Regions from separate parts of the Candidatus Pantoea soli genome, predicted to be linked through region 4. Evidence: predicted binding sites of a transcription regulator. Region 4 holds the regulator's gene; each other region holds the start of a gene.
The links. Region 4 encodes PurR, which represses purine synthesis genes. Its sites were predicted from a motif close to CANGCAAACGTTTGCNTG; they were not measured.
Positions count from the first base shown of each region.

Region 1 (5,914 bases), 190 kb from region 4:
ATATGCCGGAAGTAGCTGGAACGGTAGCGCGGCGGTACGCTTTCCAGTGCAAGGTTCTCTGCTGCCAGCGCCTGTTGCTCAAAGTGCGCCACGTCCTGTAAACGATCGTGCGGCGTCAGCGAGTGCCACTGCAGGTCCAGCAGCGCCGCCGCCAGCAGTTCCGTCATGTCATAACCTTTATTGAACTGCGCGGCGCGCACCATTTTTTCCCGCAGTGCTGCGGGCATCGGCTCCCCGGTCTGATAATGCCGTGCGTAATGCGTGAATACCGCCTCGTGGCTGGCCCAGTGCTCATTAAGCTGCGACGGAAACTCAACAAAATCGCGCGGCGTGGCCGTACCCGAGAGCCCGGCATAGCGCTGAGTGGCAAACAGACCGTGCAGCGTATGACCAAATTCATGGAACAGCGTGATCACTTCATCCCAGCTCAGCAAGGCGGGCTGGCCCGGCTGGGGTTTCGTGTAATTGCAGACGTTGTAAATCACCGGCTTCGTCTCAAGCAGCGTGGACTGATCGACAAAATTGCTCATCCACGCTCCGCCGCTTTTGTTATCACGCTTGAAGAAATCGGTGTAGAACAGCGCCAGCGGGGTGTCGTCGGCGTCAAAAATTTCATAGACGCCGACGTCCGGATGGTAGACCGGCAGGTCGTGACGCTGAACAAAGCGGATGCCAAACAGCTGGCTGGCCGTCCGGAATACGCCCTTCTCCAGCACGTTATTCAGTTCAAAATAGGGGCGGATCAGATTTTCATCCAGGGCGTAACGCGCTTTGCGTACTTCCGCGGCGTAGAAATTCCAGTCCCAGGCCCGCAGCGGGAAACGGTGTTGCTGCTGATCGATCACCTGCTGAATATCGGCGGCTTCGCGTTCCGCCCGCTGACGTGCGGCCGGCACGATATTGCGCATAAAGCCAAAGGCGGCCTCAGGCGTTTTCGCCATTTGATCCTGCAGGCTCCATTCGGCATAGCTGGTAAACCCCAGCAGTGCCGCCTGCTCAGCACGCAACTGCGCCATACGCGCCACGATCGCCCGGGTGTCATTGTCATCGCCCTGCTCGCTGCGCGTCAGCGCCTGATGAAATAACGCTTCACGCGTAGCCCGCACCGCCAGCGACTGCAGCGCAGGCTGCTGCGTGGTGTTTTGCAACGGAATCAGCCACTGATCGCGCAGTCCACGCGCTTCGGCGGCCGCTCTGGCGTGCGCCAGCGCCTCTTCGCTCAGCCCCTCCAGCGCCGCGGCACTGCTGACTACATAGGCTCCGGCCTGGGTGGCGGCGAGCAGCTTATTACCAAAGCGCGTGCCAAGGCTGGCCAGCTCCTGATTGCAGGCGCGCAGCCGGGTTTTCTCTTCCTCGCTCAGGCTGGCACCGGCCAGCTGAAAAGCCTGCCAGGTCACCTCCACCAGCCGCATGGCTTCCGCATCCGGACACTGTGAACCGCGCTGCTGGTAGACGCTGTCCAGTCGGGCAAACAGCTGACTGTTCAGATGAATTTCGTCATTCAGCGCCGCGAGTTTCGGCGTAATGATCTCCTCAATTTCCTGCAGCCGCGCGCTGGTATTGGCCGAGGTCATGGCGTTAAAAACGTGACTGACACGCGTAAGCAGCTGGCCGCTGCGCTCCAGCGCCTCATAAGTATTGGCGAAGGTGGCCGGTTCAGGATTGCGGGCAATAGCGGCCACCTCCTGACGCTTCTCCTCAATCCCGGCTTCCAGCGCGGGCAGGTAATCCTCCTCCCCAATCTGGTCAAACGGCGGAGCCTGATACGGCAGCGGACTGACGGTGAAAAACGGATTAACACGTGAATGCATTTTCGCTCCTGATGATCGGCAGCGCCGCGCAGAGAGGCGGCGGAGTGCTTTTATCCTGGCAGCTTCACCGGCTGGCAACAACTCCCGCTGTGCGGCGATGAAGTCTGCTGCCACACCGGTTTGCCGTTAACCCAGGTCTGATAAATGTTGCGATCGTCACCCAGCGTCATCAGCACAAACAGCTGCTCCCAGATATCGTTGCAGTTCGCATTGCGCAGCGTCTGCAGCGGCGAGACGGCCGGGTCGAGCACCACAAAATCGGCCTCTTTACCGGGCATAAAATTCCCGATGTGATCGTCCAGATCCAGCGCATGCGCGCCGCCGAGCGTGGCGTGATAAAACGCCTCAGCGGCGCTGAGCCGGTACTGCTGCAGCTGGGCCACTTTGTAAGCCTCGCCCAGCGTCTGCAGCAGATTGAAGGTCGTGCCGGCGCCAACATCGGTGCCGATACCGATACGCACCCTCTGCCGCCAGCTGCGCTGCAGGTTGAACAAGCCGCTGCCGAGGAACAGATTAGAGGTTGGACAAAAGGCAATCGAGGAGTCGGTGTCATGCAGACATTGCCACTCTGCGTCTTCCAGATGCAGGCAGTGGGCAAAGACGCTGCGACGGCCGGTCAGCTGATAATGATGATAAACATCCAGATAGCCTTCATGCTGCGGGAACAGCTGTTTGACCCACGCCACCTCATCCGGGTTTTCACTCAGATGCGTGTGCACCCAGGTGTCCGGAAACTCCTCATGCAGCTGGCGGACCTGCTCCAGCAGCGCCGGTGACGAGGTGGGCGCAAAGCGCGGCGTCAGCGCATAGCCGAGCCGGCCGCGCCCGTGCCAGCGGGTAATCAGCTCGCGCGTTTGCTGGTAACTTTGCTGCGGCGATTCGAGCAGGTAATCCGGCGCGTTGCGATCCATCATCACTTTGCCCGCAATCAGGCGCATCGCCAGCTGCCCGGCGGCGGTGAACAACGCCTCCACCGATTGCGGATGGACGGTGCCAAACACCAGGGCAGTGGTGGTGCCGTTTGCAAGCAGCTGTTGCAGGAAGAACGCCGACATCTGCGCGGCATGTTCAGCGCAATGGTACTGGCCTTCCACCGGAAAAGTGTACTGATTCAGCCACTGCAGCAGTTGTTCGCCCCAGGCACCAATCATTTCTGTCTGCGGATAGTGAATATGCGTATCCACAAAGCCCGGTACAATCAGCTTGCCGCGCAGATCGATCATCTCACCGGCCTGGCTGTGCTGTTCCGTCCAGGCTTCCAGACTGACAATGTTGCCGGCGCGCAGCGTCAGTACGCCATCCTGCAGATAGCGCGCCCGCGACGCCACCTCCTCCGGCTGCTGTGCCAGCCCGGTAAAATCAAAAAAGCTGGCGCGCAGATGTGTCAGCGATGCGTCAGACATAATGCTCCTTAAATGTGTCGCGATCGGATTTCAGACTGTTCTGCAAAGCTTGTGCCAGCACACAGTTAGAAATATAGCCTTTAAATTCATAAAGTTAATACCACGCACCCCGATTGCGCACTTATCGCGCAGGCAACCGGTTGCGTTGGCTGGCAATCGGTTGCGATTTAACAAGCGGCCACGGTGCGCCGTTTTGCAGCCGGAAGCTGGCCCCGGGATGGTGCAGTGCCGCCCTTCAATGGTGCAGTAAAAACCGGGTGCCGCGCCGCGCCGCAATTCACGAGCAGCGCGCCGGGGTTAGTGCTAAGGTGTGACGCAGAGCACCTGAAATCATATAAGGAACAGTGAGATGATTATTTTTGTTACCGGCGCCACTGCCGGTTTTGGTCAAAGTATCACCCGCCGCTTTATTGCTACAGGTCACAAGGTGATTGCTACCGGCCGACGGGCGGAACGGCTTCAGGCGCTGAAAGAGGAGCTGGGCGACAATCTCTATACCCTGCAGCTGGACGTGCGCAACCGCGCCGCCATTGAAGAGGCCATTGCCGCGCTGCCGGCTGAATGGCGCGATATTGACGTGCTGGTCAATAACGCCGGCCTGGCGCTGGGGGTTGAGCCTGCGCACAAAGCCAGCGTCGAAGACTGGGAAAACATGATCGATACCAATAACAAGGGCCTGGTGTATATGACGCGCGCCGTGCTGCCGGCGATGGTAGCGCGCAATACCGGCCATATCGTCAATATCGGTTCGATTGCCGGAACCTGGCCCTATGCCGGTGGCAATGTCTACGGTGCCACCAAAGCCTTTGTGCGCCAGTTCAGCCTTAACCTGCGCACCGATCTGCACGGCACCGCGCTGCGCGTGACGGACATTGAGCCTGGCCTGGTCGGCGGCACGGAATTTTCCAACGTGCGTTTTAAAGGCGATGACGGCCGTGCCGATGCGGTGTATGAAGGTACCACGGCGCTGACGGCAGAGGATGTTACTGAAGCGGTGTACTGGGTGACGACGCTGCCTGCCCACGTCAACATCAATACGCTGGAGATGATGCCGGTGAGTCAGACCACTGCCGGTCTGAAAGTCCACAAAGGTTAAGTCATTTCTGGCGGCGTCTCTCTCCTGCAGGGAGACGCCCGCGCCGGTTTGCTCAGGCTTTGCCCCAGCCCGCCACCATGATTAACATGCCACAGAAGGCCACCAGCGCCCCGGTCCAGTCCCATACGTTCAGCCTGACACCCTCCACCACGCGCAGCCAGATCAGCGCGGTCAGCACATAAACACCGCCGTACGCCGCATACACCCGTCCGCTGGCTGCCGGGTGCAGCGTCAGCAACCAGACAAACAGCGCCAGGCTGGCCGCCGCCGGCAGCAGCAGCCACGCGCTCATGCCCTTTTTCAGCCATAGCCACGGCAGAAAACAACCGGTGATTTCGGCCAGGGCCGTGAGAAAAAACAGGATGGCGGTCTTCACCAGCATAAAAAACTCTCTGTTACGTAAACAAGCGGCTCACCGCTGGTGAGCAAAGAAGCGGCGATGATATACTTTTGCCCTGTGCAGTTACAGCCGCTATCCGCGCTGTGCCGGAGAAAACCAAAGGAAATGATGATGAAGAAACTGTTATCCGCCCTGCTGGCGACCGTGCTGAGCACCAGCGTGCTGCTGGCCGCGCCGTTCGCCGCCGCCAAAACCGACCGTCTGATCATTGAGGATGGTAACAATGCTGCCAGCAACGAAGACGCGCGCCAGAGCAAGGAGCAGTGGAACGATACCCGTAACCTGCGCCATAAAGTCAACACGCGCGTGGAGAAAGAGTTCGATAAAGCGGACCGCGCTTTTGACACCCGCGACGCCTGTGAAAAGAGTTACAACGTGAACGCCTACTGGGAGCCGAATACCCTGCGCTGCCTCGATCGCCGCACCGGACGTCCGCTGGCACCGTAATCAGCGAAGACTGCTATAGTTTTTACTGGCATCCGCACAAGGGAGTGAATGATGAAAAAACGTATTGCAGCTCTGTTTATTACCGCGCTGACGCTGCCAGTGCTGGCACAGGCTTCCTGTGAAAGCGTGCGCGCAGACATCAGCAAAAAAATTATCAGCAACGGCGTGGCGGAATCCGATTTTTCACTGGATATTGTCCCCAACGACCAGGCCGATCAGGCGGGTGGCCAGGTGGTCGGCCACTGTGAAAATGATTCGCAGAAAATTGTGTATAAGAAAAACGGCCGCGATGCTGACAGCAACGTGCCGGACAGTGCCGGCAGTTCCCAGGACGGCCCGGCACAGTAACCCCCAGGGCGGCGCGCGAGCCGCCCTGTTTTTATTCCGCTTCCGGCCGCTGACGCGGCATCAGCCAGGCAATCCATAACGTCAGAAGCGCAATCAGCATCGCCACCACAAAAACCCAGTGCAGCGACGCGGCGATCTGTCCGGTCCAGTGATGCAGCTGTTCCGCCGGCAGTGCCTGGCGCGTCTCCGGCGACATGATTTTCTGCATCGGATCGCTGGCCTGCGGCAGACGCAGTGCCAGGTTCAGATTCAGTACCGCGCCCATAACGGCCGTGCCCACGGCTGAGCCAATCATCCGGCTGAACATGATCGACGCGGTGCAGATGCCGCGTATTTCATAATGCGCATGATTCTGCACGGAAACCAGAAACGTGGTGCTGGTCATGCCCATACCGGTCCCAATCACAAA
Region 1 covers NZ_CP032702.1:1,849,312-1,855,225, forward strand. Annotated here, with positions in the region: gene dcp (peptidyl-dipeptidase Dcp) at 1-1,811, opposite strand, end outside; gene guaD (guanine deaminase) at 1,862-3,214, opposite strand; gene ydfG (bifunctional NADP-dependent 3-hydroxy acid dehydrogenase/3-hydroxypropionate dehydrogenase YdfG) at 3,564-4,310, shown strand; gene D8B20_RS08600 (YnfA family protein) at 4,363-4,692, opposite strand; gene D8B20_RS08605 (DUF1283 family protein) at 4,822-5,157, shown strand; gene D8B20_RS08610 (DUF1161 domain-containing protein) at 5,209-5,505, shown strand; gene D8B20_RS08615 (MDR family MFS transporter) at 5,537-5,914, opposite strand, start outside.
Region 1: a site for PurR is predicted at 3,344-3,361, ahead of guaD (guanine deaminase). Genes of this name have one in related genera too.

Region 2 (5,914 bases), 1.3 Mb from region 4:
GGCGCCGCGCGCAATGTTGATCACCCGCTGGTAAATTGCCTGCGCCTGTGCCATCAGCGGCGCGCGGATCAGGTACAACACTTCAGCATCGGCCTGCACCACATTGGGGGACACGCCGCCGCTGTTGGTCACCGCATAGTGCAGTCGCGCCTCCTGCACGATGTGCTCGCGCAGGAAGTTGGCGCCGGTGTTCATCAGCGTAACCGCATCCAGCGCGCTGCGTCCGAGGTGCGGGGCATTGGCCGCGTGCGCCGCCACGCCTTTAAAGCGAAACGCGGCCTGGATATTGGCGAGGGTGCTGAGATTAAACAGGCCGCTGAAGCCTTCCGGATGCCAGGTGATAGCCGCATCTACATCATCGAACAGTCCCTCGCGCACCATAAACGTTTTGCCGGAGCCGCCTTCCTCACCCGGACAGCCGTAAAAGCGCAGCGTGCCGCACTGGCCGTGCTGCGCCCACCAGGCTTTGATGGCGCAGGCCGCCGCCACGCCCGCCGTGCCCAGCAGATTGTGGCCACAGCCGTGCCCATTGCCGTTTTCCGTCAGCGGCTGCGGCGTGGCGCAGCCTGCCTGCTGACTCAGACCGGCCAGCGCATCAAATTCGCCGAGGATAGCAATCACCGGTTTACCGCTGCCGAGCGTGGCGATAAAAGCCGTCCCGAGCTGGCCTGCGCCGCGCGTCACGTGAAAGCCCTCCTGCGCCAGCGCATCGGCCAGCAGCGCAGAGGATTGCCACTCCTCAAAGCGGGTTTCCGGCACATCCCAGATGGCATCGCTGAGCGCGCTGAAGCGCGACTGGTGTTCATCAATGTACTGGCCGATAAACGCGTGGTGGCTCATTGTGCACCGCCAAACTGCGCCTGATTGAGTGCCAGCGTGGCGAGCGTCTGTACGGCGGTGGCCATGATCGCTTCGTCAAAATCAAATTTTGCGTTATGGTGGCCAGCAGCGAGGTCACAGCCGAAGATCACGTAGGACGCCTGCCCGCCGCGCTGCTGCACGCGCTCCATCATATAGGTTGCGTCTTCCGAGCCGGCAGCCTGCCTGCGGGTGTCCACCACCGACTGAAACAGGCCCAGCGCGTCGGCCTGCTGATGGATAAACGCCACCCACGCCGGGCTGGGCGTGCAGCTGCGCGCGCCACCCATCAGCTGGACCGCATGCGTCACGCCGTACATTGCCGCCGCGCCTTCAATCACCCGCAGCGCCTGCTGATAAATATCGTCGTTAACCCGGTTGCTGACGCCGCGCGTTTCCACCTTCATCAGGGCGCAGTCGGGGACCACGTTGCGGCCGGTGCCTGCCTGCAGCACGCCGACATTCACCCGCGCCACGCCTCCGCTGTGCTGGGGCAGGCTGTGCAGGCCAAGCGTGGCCTGCGCAGCGGCCAGCAGCGCATTGCGTCCCGCTTCCGGATTGCCGCCCGCGTGGGCACCGGTGCCGGTAAAGGTGACGTCCAGCTTGGTAGTGGCCAGGAAGCTGTCACTGCCGCAAACGATTTCGCCCGCAGGCACGCCGGTGCCCAGATGGATGGCGGTAAACAGATCCACATCATCCAGCACGCCCGCGGCAACCATGGCGCGGGCCCCGCGCACGCCCTCTTCGGCGGGCTGGAAAATAAGTTTGATGGTGCCGCTCAGCTGCGCTTTCATCGCCATCAGCACGTCCGCCAGCGCCAGACCGATGGTGGTGTGGCCGTCGTGACCGCAGGCGTGCATCATGCCGGGGTTGCATGAGGCAAAGCCCTCGCGCGCCGGCAGGTGATCGGCATCCTGACTTTCATGCTGATCCAGCGCGTCCATGTCCACGCGAAATCCCATCACCGGGCCGGGGCGACCGGTTTCCAGCGTGGCGACCACGCCGCAGAAACCGCCGGAAAAATAGGGCAGCCACTGCGGCAGCGCGCCCTGTTCCCGCGCGCGTGCTTCCTGCTGCGCCAGCAGCTCTGCGGAGGGCAGCCCCATACGCGCCTCTGCCGCAATCACCTCCCGGCCTAGCTGCAGCTGATAACCAAGACGATGCAGCGCTTCCGCCACCCGCGTCGCGGTGCGGAACTCCAGCCAGCCTGATTCGGCATAGTGATGCAGATCGCGACGCCATGCCTGCATCTGCGGCACCCGGGATTTCACGAGCTCAGAAAGGGTTTTCATCGGCTTGTCCTTTATGTTGATTTTTTGTGCACTGCCCCGAATCTACACAATGGTATTAGCGTGCATAAGATGCGAATATCTTTTGCCCGATAAACAGGAGTTATCATGCCTTCTGCGCTCAAACTTCATCAGCTGCGCGCCTTCGTGGAAGTGGCGCGTCAGGGCAGCATTCGCGCCGCCAGCCGTCTGCTGGGCCAGTCACAGCCTGCGCTGACCAAAGCGATTCAGGAGCTGGAGCTGGCGCTGGGCGCGCGGCTGTTTGAGCGGCGGCAGCAGGGCGTCACGCTAACGGATATCGGCAACACCTTCTTTCGTCACGCCTGTCTGGTGCTGGAGGAGCTGCGCGTGGCGCAGGAAGATATTCAGCAGCGGCTCGGGCTGGCGGGCGGGCAGGTCAATATCGGCGTCGGCGGCAGCATTGCGCGTACCGTTATGCCGCAGGTGATCACGCAGTTTCATCGGGAGTATCCACGGGTGAAAGTGCGCATCGTTGAGGGACAGCTGGTCTCGATGGTGCATGAACTGCGGCAGGGCGCGCTGGACTTCACCATCAATACTTACGATCGCCACCATCTGGATCAGGAGCTGATCTTTGAGCGGCTGATGCAGCGCGATTATCAGGTCGTGATGCGGAAAGGCCATCCGCTGGCGCACGCGCGCTCGCTGGCGGAGCTGCAGCACTGTGACTGGACCATGCCGACGCCGCAGGGCAGCTACTATCGGCTGCTGCACGATCTGTTTGGCGAGCGCGGCATGGCCCCGAAGATCGTGGTGACCTGTGAAACCTTTATGGCCTGTACCAGCCTGGTGGCAAAGAGTGATTTCGTCAGCATCATTTCGCGTGACGTGATTGAAGATCCGGTGCACGGCGGTCAGCTGATCGCGCTGGATCTGGACGATCCCTTGCCGCAGGCCACCTTCTATCTGATTCAGCGCAAAGACACCGCGCTCACGCCGATGAGCGCCTATATGGCACATCTGTTTCGCCGCGCCTGCCAGCCGTGACGGGCCAGAAAACGCATCGTCTACACTGTAAGGGTACGCGAGAAGTTAACCGATCTATCAACGGAGGTTGCGATGCAGGTAAGTCCTTATTTATTTCTCTACGGGCGTTGTGAAGAAGCCATAGCTTTCTATCTGGAAGCCACCGGCGGTGAGATTCTGCAAAAGATGACATTTGGCGATATGCCGGAGCAGGGTGAACAGGTGGGCGATCAGTCCGCGCCGCCGCTTCCGCCAGAAAAAATCATGCATGCGCATCTGCGGATTGGTCAAGGTGAGTTGATGCTGAGCGATGGCGATACGTCCAAGCCACCGGCTTCTGAGCATGCGGGTTATGCGGTGAGCCTGGCCACGCCAGATGAAGCCGAAGGAAAGGCCTGGTTCGATAAGCTCTCCGCCGGCGGTAAAGTCACCACGCCGTGGCAGAAGACCTTCTGGTCAAACGGGTTTGGTATGTTTATCGACAAGTTCGGCATTCCATGGCGTATCAACGTGGTGAAACCCCAGGAATAACCGGCAGGCGTGGCCGCCCGTCGCGCGGCCACGCACAGCGTGCATCAGAAGTTGTAACCCACCACCAGGTAGTAGCCCCAGCCGGTTGATTTCACTTCAAATGGACCGCGGCCAAAATTCAGCTCCTGGCCATCAGCCCACTGTCCACCATTGTGGAAATAACGCGCCACGGTAGAGACATGCCAGTGGTCATAGTTCAGCGACAGAATGTGGCTGGAAGCGACAGAGTTGCTGGTGCGCGAGCGGTCAGATTTGTCGCGCAGATCGGAACCCCAGTCAAAGTTGGTAAAGCCGATGTAGCTCAGCTTGCCGCCCCACAGATCGGTGATTGGCACAAAGTATTTCACCTTGAAGCGATAGCCGTCCCAGCTGTTTTCGTTCGCTGCACCGTAGTTTTCCCACTGGTATTTGGCATACACGTTCAGTGAAAGCCCAACATCGCTGTGGGTATCAATGTCGGTACCCAGACCCATGTACCAGGTGTTCTGCCGGTTGTCGCTGTTGCGACCCATGTCGTAGATATAGTTGTTGGCGAAATACCACTCTTTGAAGGGGCCGAACGCCAGGCTGGTGCCGGTGAGCTTATCAATGGAGAAGCGTGGTTCAATCTCCATAAACATCGGCGAACCGTGGTCAAACACGCCGTTGGCGTTACTGTTGCCGACACCAAAGAAGTTGGTCAGATCCAGGTAGCCGTAAAAATCGAACCAGTCCTTTTTGGTGAAGGCTTCGTATTCGAGATAAACGTCGTTGTTGAACTGCGGCCCGAAGCGGGTGTGGTAGCTGCCCACCACGTTCACGCTCTGATGCCACCAGTCAGAGAGGTATTGCGGATCGCTTTCTGCCTGCGCGGCACCGGTCCAGCTGCTGGCCAGTAAGGCCCCTGCTATCAACGTTTTAAATTTCATTATTGTTAACCACATGCTTGTGATCGCCGCGTGCGCGCCGCGATCGGGTGAAATCGATCCCAGGGGATGGGCAGTGTGCTGTTTTCGCCAGTCTCTGGTGCCGGCGTTTCAGGCCCGCGTAATGTGCCTGTAACAAGGCGATAGAAAATAGATTTTGATCACGTTTGTCAAAATGTGTTGCATTTCGATTCAATGAAATTGTGATGAAGTTCACATAATTGATGTGCGGTGAACGGAACGAAGCAACCGTTTACGTTGTCGCGATGATGCCAATGTTGGTTGAGGGCGTTCAGAAAGCAGACACCGGTGACGATCGCCGTCATACCGGTCATAAGGATAGCGACAGGGCGTAAGGGACGAGGGAAAAAGGGCCGGTTACGGGCGGCGCGCATGCGGCGGTCGGCTAGGGTATGCGGGCCCCGACCGCGGGCATTTCGCAGCCGGGTGTCCGTGTTTCGCCCGGACAAGCGGGCACGTTCCGCGTTGAGGAACATGGTTGCCCGGCGGCGAGTGCCAACCGGCGCGTTGCGGTAACGCTACGGTAGCGTCACCCGCACCTGCAGCCCGCACACGTTACCCTGCGGGCTGAGGCAATTCGACAGCGCGACCTGCATCTGGTACTTCTGCGCCACGCTGCGCACAATCGATAAGCCCAAACCGCTACCCTGCGCCTTGACGTCGGGCGAGCGGGTAAAGCGGTCAAAGGCGCGATCGATAAAGGATTCCGGCATGCCTGGCCCGTTGTCGACGATATCGACCACGGTATGCGGGCCGACGTGATGCAGCAGCACATCCACCATGCTGCCTTCCGGGGTGTGCAGCATCGCATTGCCGATCAGGTTATCAAACAGGCTGCGCAGCTCCGAGCGGCTGGCGTGCAGGTGGTAGTGCGCGCTGCCGTTAAAGCCGATATCGATGCCGCGCTTGTCGGCCACCACCATCAGCTGTTCAATGCTCTCTTTCAGCAGATCGTCCAGCGCAATCGCTTCTACGCTGGCAACCACCGATTGATCTTCCTGGCGCGAAACGTTCAGCAACTGCGTCACCAGATGGCGCGTGCGCGTGACGCCCGCTTCCAGCTGATCGAACTGGCGGCGGGCTTCGCCCGGCTGAATATGCTGACGCAGGTTCTCCAGCTGCAGGGTCAGGGCGGTCACCGGCGTACGCAGTTCGTGAGCGGCGTCCTCAAGGAACTGCCGCTGCGATGACCAGGCGGTGCGCAGCTTATCCAGCAGCGAGTTATAGGCATCCACCAGCGGCAGCACTTCATCCGGCAGGCCCGCCGGCGAGACGCTGTGTGAGTGCAGCATCTCCTGGGCGGCAATCTGGCGCGACGCCGCC
Region 2 covers NZ_CP032702.1:376,348-382,261, forward strand. Annotated here, with positions in the region: gene D8B20_RS01665 (M20 family metallopeptidase) at 1-840, opposite strand, end outside; gene D8B20_RS01670 (amidohydrolase) at 837-2,150, opposite strand; gene D8B20_RS01675 (LysR family transcriptional regulator) at 2,256-3,155, shown strand; gene yjdN (VOC family metalloprotein YjdN) at 3,228-3,665, shown strand; gene D8B20_RS01685 (nucleoside-specific channel-forming protein Tsx) at 3,710-4,573, opposite strand; gene D8B20_RS01690 (sensor histidine kinase) at 5,110-5,914, opposite strand, start outside.
Region 2: a site for PurR is predicted at 4,813-4,830, ahead of D8B20_RS01685 (nucleoside-specific channel-forming protein Tsx). Genes of this name have one in related genera too.

Region 3 (5,914 bases), 620 kb from region 4:
AAGGTGGCCTGGAAGTGATGACCGGCCTGCTGTCGGCCAACCCGAAAATTGATGCGGTGTTTGCCATCAATGACCCGACCGCCATCGGCGCTGACCTTGCCGCCAAACAGGCGCAGCGCAGTGAATTCTTCATTGTCGGCGTGGATGGATCGCCGGATGGCGAAGAAGCGCTGAAGCGCAAAGGCTCGCTGTTTGTCGCTACCCCGGCTCAGGACCCGCAGGTGATGGCAGCCAAAGCGGTAGAGATTGGCTACGACATCCTGCAGGGCAAACCGGCACCGGATAAGCCGGTACTGATTCCGGTGACGCTGATCGACCGCAACAATGTCGGCAGCTACAAAGGCTGGACGGTGAAATAACCCCGGCTCACGCTTCGCCACTGCGGCGTACGGGCAGCCTGGCTGTTGCCCTGCGCCGCGCCATCACCGGAGACGCTGAGATGCGACGATCCGACGTAAACGCCATTCTGCAACTGACCCGTGAATTTTTTATGCGCCAGGACGTGCATCTGCCGCCGTGGGCCGATTACGGCCTGCCGCAGTGGCGCGCGCTTGACCGGCATGCCGCCGCTGAACTGCTGGAGCTGCACCTCGGCTGGGACGTGACCAGCTTCGGTGCTGACGACTTTACGCAGAGCGGCCTGACATTGTTTACCCTGCGCAACGGTTCGCGCGGCGGCCAGCCGTGGCACAAACCCTACGCGGAGAAAATCATGCACGTGCGCGAAGGGCAGGTGACGCCGATGCATTATCACCCGCACAAGATGGAAGACATCATTAACCGGGGAGGCGGCAACCTGATCGTCACGCTGCACAACCGCGACGGCGATCGGCTGGCGGATTCGCCGGTGCAGGTGACGCTGGACGGCCTGCGCCAGACGCATGCTGCTGGCTCACAGCTGCGGCTGTCGCCGGGCGAAAGCGTGACGCTGCTGCCCGGTATCTGGCACAGCTTCTGGGGCGAACCCGGCTACGGCGATGTGCTGGCCGGGGAAGTCTCGATGCCCAATGACGACGAGCACGACAATGTGTTTCTGACGCCGCTGGCGCGCTTCAATCCGCTCGACGAGGATGAAACGCCGCGCTGGCTGCTGTGTAACGAATATCACCGCTGGCTGGCTTAACAGGAGGTTTTTCATGGCACTGATTTCTCTGGCGCAGGGGCTGGCCCACGCGCAACAGCAGGGCTACGCGCTTGGCGCGTTTAACGTGCTGGACACCCACTTTCTGCGCGCGCTGTTTCAGGCGGCGCAACAGCAGCGCTCGCCGTTTATCATCAATATCGCCGAGGTGCATTTTAAATATGTCAGCCTCGAATCGCTGGTGGCCGCGATCCGGACCGAAGCCGCGCGTCATGCCATTCCGGTGGTGCTGAATCTCGATCACGGCCTGCATTTTGAGGCGGTGATGCAGGCGATTCGCCTTGGCTTTACCTCGGTGATGTTTGACGGCTCCGCCCTCAGCTATGAGGAAAACGTGCGGCAGACGCGGGAAGTGGTGAAGATGTGCCATGCGCTGGACGTGTCGGTGGAAGCCGAGCTGGGCGCGGTAGGCGGCGATGAGGGCGGCGCGCTGTTTGGCGAAGCGGACAGCGAGAAATTTACCGATCCGGCGCTGGCGGCAGAATTTGTGCAGGCCACCGGCATCGACTGCCTGGCCGTGGCCATCGGCAATGCGCACGGCAAATACAAAGGCGAACCGAAGCTGGATTTTGCCCGGCTGGCGGCGATTCGCGCGCAGGCCGGTATTCCGCTGGTGCTGCACGGCGGCTCCGGCATCAGCGAGGCAGATTTCCGTCACGCCATCTCGCTTGGCATCCATAAAATCAATTTCTACACCGGCATGTCGCAGGCCGCGCTGAACGCCATTGAACAGCAGATGGGGGCGCGCGATGCGCGTTATGACGCCTTTGCCGAGCTGTTAATGGCGGCAGAGCAGGGCATTACGCAGGTCGTGGCGGAGCAGATGCAGATTTTTGGCAGCGCCGGGCAGGCCTGAGGTGACGGCGCGCAACGGTATTCTTGCCGCCGGCACGCTGCTGGTAGACCACGTCCAGCGCATCAGCCACTGGCCACAACAGGGCTGGCTGACGGAGATCACCGCGCGCGAAGCGTGCAGCGGTGGGGCGGCGCTCAATGTGCTGTTTACCCTGGCGCGGATGCAGGTGGGCCTGCCGCTGGCCTGTGCGGGCATGATCGGTGAAGACAGCGACGGCGACTACCTGCTGCAGCTGATGGACGCGCATCAGGTGGAGCGCCGCTTTGTGCAGCGCACCGGGCAGGCAGGCACCGCGATGACGCAGGTGATGACTGCGCCGGACGGCCAGCGCACCTTTTTTCATGCGCGCGGCGCCAACGCGCTGCTGGATCTGCCGCACTTTGACGCAGTGATCACCCCGCACCGGATCTTCCATCTTGGCTATCTGCTGCTGCTGGACCGTCTGGACGTGCCGGATGCGCAGTTCGGCACGCGCAGCGCGCGGCTGCTGGCACAGATGCAGCAGCGCGGCTATCTCACGTCGCTGGATCTGGTCACGCGCCCCGGTGAGTATCGTCCGCTGGTGGTGCCGGCGCTGCGCTGGCTTGATTATCTGGTGATTAACGAACTGGAGGCGCAGTCGCTGACCGGCGTGACGTTACGCCATCAAAACCAGCTGGCTGCCCCGGCGGCGTTTGGCCGCGCGGCTGACTGGCTGCTGACGCAGGGCGTGCGGCAGCGGGTGGTGATTCATGCGCCGGAGGGCGCGTGGGGGCAGGAACGTGACGGTGAGGCACACTGGCAGCCCGCATGGCGGCTGCCCGCAGAAGCGATTGTCGGCAGCGTCGGGGCAGGGGATGCTTTCTGCGCGGGCGTGCTGTACGCCAGCCATCAGGGCTACCGATTGCAGGAGACGCTGAGGCTGGCGCATACCTGCGCCTGTTTCAACCTGCGCGCAGCGAACGCGCTGGACGGCACGCGCCCGCTGCGCGAGATGCAACACTGGATGAGTCAGGCAATCTGCGTCTCACGTGCGGCGGATGGCGGGCGCACGACGTCGGCGGAAAACACATAGCCCAGCCCGCGAATGGTGCGGATCAGGCTGGGCTGGTGCGGGTTAGCTTCAATTTTGCGGCGCAGCCGCATGATCAGGACGTCAATGGTGCGATCAAACACATCCAGCGTTTCACTGTGGGTTAACTCCAGCAGCTGGTCACGCGTCAGCACTTTACGCGCATGCGCGACCAGCGCGCGCAGCAACGCATATTCGCCCTGCGTCAGCGGCACGCTTTCACGCTGCGGATTAAACAGCTGACAGCGGCTGTCATCCAGGCGCCAGCCGTTAAACTGCCAGCCCGCGTCTGCCATGCCCTGCGGCTGCGCCAGTCGGCCGCAGCGCCGCAGTGCGGCCCGCGCCCGTGCCACCACCACGCGCGGGTTAAACGGCTTGGCAATGTAGTCGTCGGCACCCATCTCCAGCCCTACCACCATATCCGCCTCCGATCCCATGCCGGTGAGCATGATGACCAGCAGATCGGGACGCTGCCGCTGCATCTGCTGTAAAACCAGCAGGCCGTTGGTGTCCGGCAGCATCATATCCAGCATCACCAGTGAGATCTCCGGATGCTGTGCCAGCAGCGCCAGCGCGTCGCGTCCCTGGTGACAGCTGTAGACGGTAAACACATGTTCACTCAGTACATCGTGCAGCAATGCACAGATGGCACGATCATCATCAACGACCAGAATCGCGGGCTTCATGGCTCTGCCTCTTGTCAGGGCGAAAGGGTTAACAGCAGTGTAACCCGGCGTTTTTACGCCGCTTATTCACACTTCAGAAACGTGAGCGGTATCGCCTGGCAGTGTCTGAAAGCGTGCGTTACCGCAATATTTGCCGCGCTTTCTGCTGGCCGGGGGAAAACGATTGCGCAGATCAGGTGCAATGCACCATAATCGCGCCTCGTTCTGGTTCAGAATTTTCCTAACCACAGCGGCGCCCGGAAACGTAAACGATTGCGCAGGGGAGTGGCATAGCAATTGCTATGTGGACAGGGGAAAGCGGAAGGTGACCAGCCTTACGTCCGGCGAGCTCGCTTTCATCAATACAATAATCAGCGAATTAACCACATTGGCAAGTGAGAACCGGCCCTGTGCCGTCTCCGCTTATGAGAGATGATGATGTTAGAAAAACTGTTCAAACTGAAAGCGCATCACACCACGGTGCGCACGGAAATCATCGCCGGGATCACCACCTTCCTGGCCATGGCCTACATCCTGTTTGTCAACCCGAGCATTCTGGGTGCGACCGGCATGGATAAAGGCTCGGTGTTTGTGGCGACCTGCCTGGCGGCGGCGATCGGCTCGATACTGATGGGCCTGATTGCCAACTATCCTATCGCTTTAGCGCCGGGGATGGGGCTCAACGCGTTCTTTACCTACACCGTGGTGCTGCACATGGGTTATACCTGGCAGATTGCGCTGGGTGCGGTATTCCTGTCAGCGGTGATTTTCTTTGCCCTGTCAATTTTCAAAATCCGTGAGTGGATCATCGCCAGCATTCCGCTGCCGCTGCGTGCCGGCATTGCGGCGGGAATTGGTCTGTTTCTGGCGCTGATTGCGCTGGAAGGTGCAGGCATCGTGGTGGACAACCCGGCCACGCTGGTGGGCCTGGGCGATCTGACGAAACCCGGTCCGCTGCTGGCGCTGCTGGGGTTCTTTATCATTGTGGTGCTGGAAGCGCGCCGCGTCACCGGGGCGGTGCTGATTGGCATTCTGGTGGTGACCTTTATCTCCATGGGCATTGGCCTGACGCCGTTTGGCGGCGTGTTCTCTGCACCGCCTTCTCTCGCGCCCACCTTTATGCAGCTGGATATTGCCGGTGCCTTTAACGTAGGCCTGGTGAGCGTGATCTTTGCTTTCCTGTTTGTGGATGTGTTCGACAACACCGGTACGCTGCTGGGTGTGACCAAACGCGCCGGTCTGGCGGATGAGCAGGGCAACGTGCCGAAGATGGGACGCGCGCTGATCGCCGACAGCGCCGCGGCGCTGTTTGGTTCGCTGCTGGGCACCTCTACCACCACCAGCTATGTGGAATCGGCCGCGGGCGTGAGTGCCGGCGGCCGTACCGGTCTGACCGCCATCGTGGTGGCGATCCTGTTTCTGCTCAGCCTGTTCTTCTCACCGCTGGCAGGCAGCGTGCCGGTTTATGCGACCGCGCCCGCGCTGCTGTTTGTCGCCGTTCTGATGGCGTCCGGGCTGGCAGAAATTGACTGGAAAGATGTCACCACCGCCGCGCCGGTCACCGTAACCGCGCTGACCATGCCGCTGACGTACTCTATCGCCAACGGCATCGCCTTCGGCTTTATCACCTGGACCGTGGTCAAGCTGCTGAGCGGGCGCACCCGTGAAGTCAACGCCGCGCTGGTTATTCTCTCCCTTCTGTTCGTGATCAAGCTCGGCTGGCTGAGCGCCTGATAAAAAAACGGAAGCCCGTCCGGGCTTCCGTGTCTGAGGTTGTCGTGGGGCAGAAATGCGCAATCCCTGCCCGCGGCCGGTCCGCGCTAGCGGAACGGCGGCTCGTTGAAGGTGCGCAGCTTGCGTGAGTGCAGCTTGTCGCCCTCGGCGCGCAGCAGCTCTACCGCGCAGATGCCAATCTGCAGGTGTTCAGAGATGGCGCCTTCATAGAAGCGGTTAGCCTGGCCGGGCAGCTTGATTTCACCGTGCAGAGGCTTGTCGGACACGCACAGCAAGGTGCCATAGGGCACGCGGAAGCGGTAGCCCTGCGCCGCGATGGTGGCGCTCTCCATATCCACCGCCACGGCACGGCTGAGATTAAAGCGCAGCGCGGAAGCCGCGTAGCGTAGCTCCCAGTTACGGTCATCGGTGGTCACCACCGTACCGGTACGCAGCCGTTGTTTAACCTCTTCGCCCGGCATACCGCT
Region 3 covers NZ_CP032702.1:2,282,807-2,288,720, reverse strand. Annotated here, with positions in the region: gene D8B20_RS10715 (ABC transporter substrate-binding protein) at 1-359, shown strand, start outside; gene D8B20_RS10710 (D-lyxose/D-mannose isomerase) at 440-1,123, shown strand; gene D8B20_RS10705 (ketose 1,6-bisphosphate aldolase) at 1,137-1,997, shown strand; gene D8B20_RS10700 (carbohydrate kinase family protein) at 1,999-3,051, shown strand; gene D8B20_RS10695 (response regulator) at 2,988-3,734, opposite strand; gene D8B20_RS10690 (NCS2 family permease) at 4,149-5,447, shown strand; gene D8B20_RS10685 (AMP nucleosidase) at 5,534-5,914, opposite strand, start outside.
Region 3: a site for PurR is predicted at 3,976-3,993, ahead of D8B20_RS10690 (NCS2 family permease). Genes of this name have one in related genera too.

Region 4 (5,914 bases):
TTGCGGCCAATGCGGTCTGACAGGGCACCCCACAATACCTGAGCACAGGCAAAGCCGCCCAGGAACACACTGAGGCTGGCACTGATGGTACCGGGGGCGGTCGCGAAATCGCGCTGCATATCGCCAAACGCTGGCAGATACATATCCGTGGCGAGAAAGCCAAGCATACTCAGCACGGCCAGATAGGGCAGAAATCCTTTTGATGACAACATAGTGATTCTCATTCGACAGGGTGAACGGCGGGCAGTGTAAAAGGGTGCAGCCAGCTTTGTGAAACGCTAATATTTGCATTGTGCTATCAAAATTTTTGCAGGCAAAAAAATGTGGTCTGAATACGCTTTGGAAGTGGCCGATGCGGTTGCGCGCACGGGCAGCTTCAGCGCCGCAGCGCAGGAGCTGCACCGCGTGCCTTCTGCCATCAGCTATACCGTGCGCCAGCTGGAAAGCTGGCTGGCGGTGCCGCTGTTTGAACGCCAGCACCGGGAAGTGGTGCTGACGCCGGCTGGCGAGCATTTTGTGCGCGAAGGACGATCTGTTATCAAAAAAATGCTGGCAACCCGCCGCCAGTGTCAGCAGCTGGCCAACGGCTGGCGCGGTCAGCTGAGTATCGCCGTGGACTGCATTGTCAAACCGCAGCGTACGCGACAGCTGGTGAAGGATTTTTATCGTCATTTTCCCGATATGGAGTTGATCATCAGTTACGAAGTGTTCAACGGCGTGTGGGATGCGCTGGCTGACGGGCGCGTTGACGTGGCGATTGGCGCGACGCAGGCGATTCCGGTGGGCGGTCGTTTTGCCTTTCAGGATATGGGGGCGCTTAACTGGCGCTGCGTGGTCAGCCCCGATCACCCGCTGGCTGGCAGCACACAGCTTGACGACGAGACGCTGCGCGCCTGGCCGTCGCTGGTGCTGGAAGACACCTCGCGCGCCTTACCGCGCCGCATGACCTGGACGCTGGATAACCAGCGCCGGCTGGTGGTGCCGGAGTGGGAAACCGGGCTGGACTGTCTGCAGGCCGGCTTGTGCGTGGGCATGATCCCCGGCCATTTAGCGCGGCCGCTGCTGGACAGCGGCGCCCTGACGGAACTGACGCTGCCGCAGGCTTTTCCGGACAGCCCCTGCTGTGTCAGCTGGTCAGAACAGGGTGACTCACCGGCGCTGGACTGGCTGCTGAGTTATCTGGGGGATGCGGAAACGCTGAACCAGGAATGGCTCAGCGAGACGCGCACTTAACGGCGATAGTCGCGGAACGGGCCATCCGCGACCGAACGGCGTTCAATCAGCGTAGGCTGCACTTCAATGGTTTGCGGCTCTTCGCGCTTGCTGGTAATGCGATCCAGCAGCATCTCAAGCGCTTTTTCCCCCAGCTGGGCTTTGGGCTGATGGACCGTGGTCAGCGCGGGCGTGAAGTAGCGCGCGTTGCGCACGTTATCGTAACCGATGACGGAAATATCCTGCGGCACGCGCAGCCCCATCTCATCAGCCGCACAGATTGCGCCCATCGCCATGATGTCACCGCCGCAGAACACGGCAGTAGGGCGCTGCTTCTGGTTGAGGATCTGCTGCATCGCCTGATAACCGGATTCCGGCTCAAAGTCGCCCTGCACAATCCACTCCTGACGCACGGTAATGCCCGCTTCATGCATCGCCTGTAAAAAACCAGCGTGGCGTCCGCCCCCGGTATTGCGTTCCATCTGGCCCGGAATCGCCCCGATATCACGGTGGCCGCGCTCAATCAGATAGCGTCCGGCGAGATAGCCGCCGTGAAACGCATTATCCTGCACGGTATCGGTAAAATCGCCGCGCGATTCGCCCCAGTCCATCACCACCATGGGAATGTTACGGTTCTCTTCCAGCATCTGCAGCAGATCGTCCGGATACTCTGAGCACATCACCAGCAGCCCGTCCACGCGTTTTTGCGCCATCATCGACAGATAGGCGCGCTGTTTTTGCAGGTCGTTATGCGCGTTACCGAGGATCAGGGTATAACCGCGGTCAAAACAGTGATTTTCCACCGCTTCGATAATCTCGGCAAAATAGGGCGCTTCGCTGGAGGTGGCCAGCAGCCCCAGCGTTTTGGTGTGGTTCACCTTCAGACTGCGCGCCACGGCGCTGGGTGAATAGTGCAGTGCTTTGATCGCTTCCCATACGGCGTTGCGCGTCTCTTCAGCAACGAAGCGCGTTTTGTTGATGACATGCGAAACCGTGGTGGTTGAGACACCGGCGCGTTTCGCCACATCTTTAATTGTTGCCATCTGAATGGTACTCCTGGGCTTATCGCAACTTACTGATAAGTATATTGTTAAACGTTTGCGTCTGCGAAGGGTATTTTACCCCGTTTTGGCCGGAAAACCGGCGTTTCAGGGGCAAAGAAAACGCGTTCGCAGGCTGTCAATGCAGCATGCGCAAAACCTGTTGCGCAACGAAAGGCGGCGATTCTAGCAAGCTGGCGCGGATAACACGAGATTTTTGCCGGTTGCTGTGCGAAAATTCTTTAACCATGATAACAGTGTGGCTATGGAGCAAGGATGAGTACGGAGATGAAGCTGGCGTTAATGACCACGGTCGCGGCGCTGATGATGATTGTGGCCTTCAGTTTTACGGCAATTCTGCACTAATAAAAAAGCCGGCGCTGAGCAACAGCCGCCGGCTTTTCTTTGCTTGCTTGCGCAACGCAACGCTTAGCGAATGGTTTTAGGTGTCATCATGCGGCGCGCGCCTACATAGTGTTTCTGCCAGTAATCTTCGCTTAGCGCACTGATTTGAATATCTTTACCGGTACGCGGCGACTGAATGAACTTGCCGTTGCCCAGATAGACGCCGACGTGATCGGCAGCACCGCGGTTATTAATGCGGAAGAAGACCAGATCGCCTTTCTCCAGCAGCTCGCGTTTGATCGGGGCCGCATCGCGCAGATGATACATTTCATTGGCGGTGCGCGGCAGTTTGAATTTGACGAGGTCTTTATAGGCGTACCACACCAAACCGCTGCAATCGAAACCGGTATGCGGCGAGGTGCCGCCCCACTGATAAGGCTTACCCAGCTGTCCCATCAGTTTATTCATCGCCGTTTCACGCGCTTTCTGATAGCGCAGGCGGTGAGACTTGCTCATTTTAATGCCGGTCAGGCCCTGAACCTCGTCATCGGCCTCTGCCGCGGCAGCGGCTTTCGCCAGGCGCTGATGACCATATTTTTTACCGCTGAGTTTCAGGGGGGCGCGACGGCTGGTGGTTTTCTGCAGTGCGGTGGCGGTTTTCTGCTGCTTTTTTAGTTTAAATTTCTGCACCGACGTCAGACGGGATTTTTTTGTGGTGGTCTTCACCGGACGTCGCTTGCGGCGCTCATCGTCACGCGCACTTTTTTTCTCAGTCTTCTGCAGACTGGCATTAACCGGCGTGTGCGGGGATGCAGAAGCCACATTAACGAACAGTTGGGCAAAAGCCAGTATGAAAAGCGTAATCAGTAAACGCATAGTCCGGTTACAGGTTAAGCAGGCTGCTCAGGCACAGGCTGCGGAAAAGTTAGAAAAATCTGATCAAAAATCAGAGCCAGGGCAATTCTAATCCACTTTTTTTCTAAAAGGTAAGGGCTTTTTCCATTAATCTGTTACGGCACTGAATTTGTGGCAAAAATGAGCGATTTCAGCCGGTTAAGCCAGCGAAATTATTGCTAATTATTAATTGATTAATGCCTGTTAATGATATGAAAATGTTATCGTTCAGTCATCCGCTTAACAAAGATGGCGATCGCACTGTCGCGGGGCAAAATCCCGTTTTCAGTCGCGGGGCGAAGTCGCTACAATAAACAAACACGAAGTGAAGGATTAAGGAAGGCAAAAATGAGTACTGTTGAAAAAATTCAGCGCCAGATCGCAGAAAACCCGATCCTGCTGTATATGAAAGGGTCGCCAAAGCTGCCAAGCTGCGGCTTCTCTGCGCAGGCGGTGCAGGCGCTGTCTGCCTGTGGTGAGCGCTTCGCGTATGTGGATATCCTGCAGAATCCGGATATCCGTGCTGAATTACCTAAGTACGCTAACTGGCCAACATTCCCGCAGCTGTGGGTGGATGGTGAACTGGTCGGCGGCTGCGACATCATCGTCGAAATGTTCCAGCGTGGCGAACTGCAGCCACTGATCAAAGAGACCGCTGAGAAACACAAAGAAGCGGAATAAGCGAAGCGAAAGCGCTATAAAGGCCGACCTCTGTCGGCCTTTTTCTTTTCTGCGCAGTCAGAGGGCGGCGTCGTCTTCGGCCGGTGCTTCCTGCATCGCCAGCGGCCAGCCGCCCAGACGTTTCCAGCGATTCACCAGCTCACAAAACAGGATGGCTGTCTGCTCGGTGTCATACAGGGCAGAGTGCGCCTGCGTGCTGTCAAACGCCATTCCCGCCGCAATACAGGCTTTTGCCAGCACCGTTTGCCCCAGCACCAGACCGCTAAGCGCCGCGGTATCAAAAGTGGCGAACGGATGGAACGGATTCCGCTTCAGACCGGCACGCTCTGCCGCCGCCATCAGAAAGCTGTGATCGAAGGTGGCATTGTGCGCCACAATGATGGCGCGGTTACAGCCGCTCTCTTTGGTGCCTTTGCGCACCATCTTGAAGATGGCGTGCAGCGCTTCGTATTCACTCACCGCACCGCGCAGCGGGTTGGTGGGATCAATACCGGTAAAGGCCAGCGCATCCGGATTCAGAATCGCGCCTTCAAATGGCTCCACGTGAAAATGCAGGGTTTCATCACGCTGCAGCCAGCCCTCTTCATCCATTTTGAGCGTGATCGCGGCGATCTCCAGCAGGGCATCGGTTTTGGCGTTGAAACCGGCGGTTTCCACGTCAATGACCACAGGGTAGAAACCACGGAAGCGTTGATGAAGGGCATTCAGGGCGTTCGATTCAGACATCAGGATCTCATAGCAGGCAATAAGGCAGCGCGCATTATGGCAAAAATTGCCGGAGGGTGCAGCAGGAGAGGGAGATCAGCCTGCAAATTAGCAGGCTGAGAGGCGGCATCAGTTGCCGAGGCCGTTACCGGCGTGCTTGTTTTCGATCAGCTCGATTTTGTAACCATCCGGATCTTCGACAAACGCAATCACCGTGGTACCGCCTTTCACCGGGCCGGCTTCGCGCGTTACGTTGCCGCCGGCGCTGCGGATGCGTTCGCAGGTTTCCGCCACGTTATCCACGCCAAGCGCGATATGTCCATACGCATTGCCGAGGTCATATTTATCTACGCCCCAGTTGTAGGTCAGCTCAATCACCGCGCCTTCGCTCTCTTCGGTGTAGCCAACAAACGCCAGGGTGTATTTGTATTCGCTGTTTTCGCTCTGGCGCAGAACGCGCATGCCCAGTACGCGGGTGTAAAAATCAATTGAGCGCTGCAGATCGCCAACGCGTAACATGGTGTGAAGTAAACGCATAACATCCTCTTTTTTGACAAGTCGTCTGGTGTGACAAAACGCTAAGTATAGCGAGTAAATGCCCGCTATAAGCAAAACCGCCGCACAGCAGGTGCGGCGGCAAAACGCTTACAGCGTCGGGTAATCAGTGTAACCTTCTGCACCGCCGCCATAGAAGCTTTCCGGGCGCTGCGGATTAAGCGGGGCGTCCTGTTGCAGGCGCGCCACCAGATCCGGGTTAGCAATGAAGTCGCGGCCAAACGCCACGGCATCGATCAGACCACGGGCAATCAGATCATCCGCTTTTTCGACGGTATACGCACCGGCACCGATGATCACGCCCGGGAAGGCGGCACGCACTTTTTCACGGAAAGCATCGGTATACGGCTTACCGCCCGCCCAGTCTGGCTCGGAAAGGTGCAGATACGCGAGCCCGCGCTTGCCCAACTCCGTGATGTACCACAGCGCTGCTTCTTCTTCATCCGGGCCGTTGTCGAGGTTCTGGAACGAACCAATTGGCG
Region 4 covers NZ_CP032702.1:1,660,185-1,666,098, forward strand. Annotated here, with positions in the region: gene punC (purine nucleoside transporter PunC) at 1-212, opposite strand, end outside; gene punR (DNA-binding transcriptional activator PunR) at 322-1,233, shown strand; gene purR (HTH-type transcriptional repressor PurR) at 1,230-2,255, opposite strand; gene cydH (cytochrome bd-I oxidase subunit CydH) at 2,529-2,618, shown strand; gene D8B20_RS07765 (C40 family peptidase) at 2,682-3,473, opposite strand; gene D8B20_RS07770 (Grx4 family monothiol glutaredoxin) at 3,840-4,172, shown strand; gene rnt (ribonuclease T) at 4,230-4,898, opposite strand; gene gloA (lactoylglutathione lyase) at 5,007-5,414, opposite strand; gene D8B20_RS07785 (alkene reductase) at 5,523-5,914, opposite strand, start outside.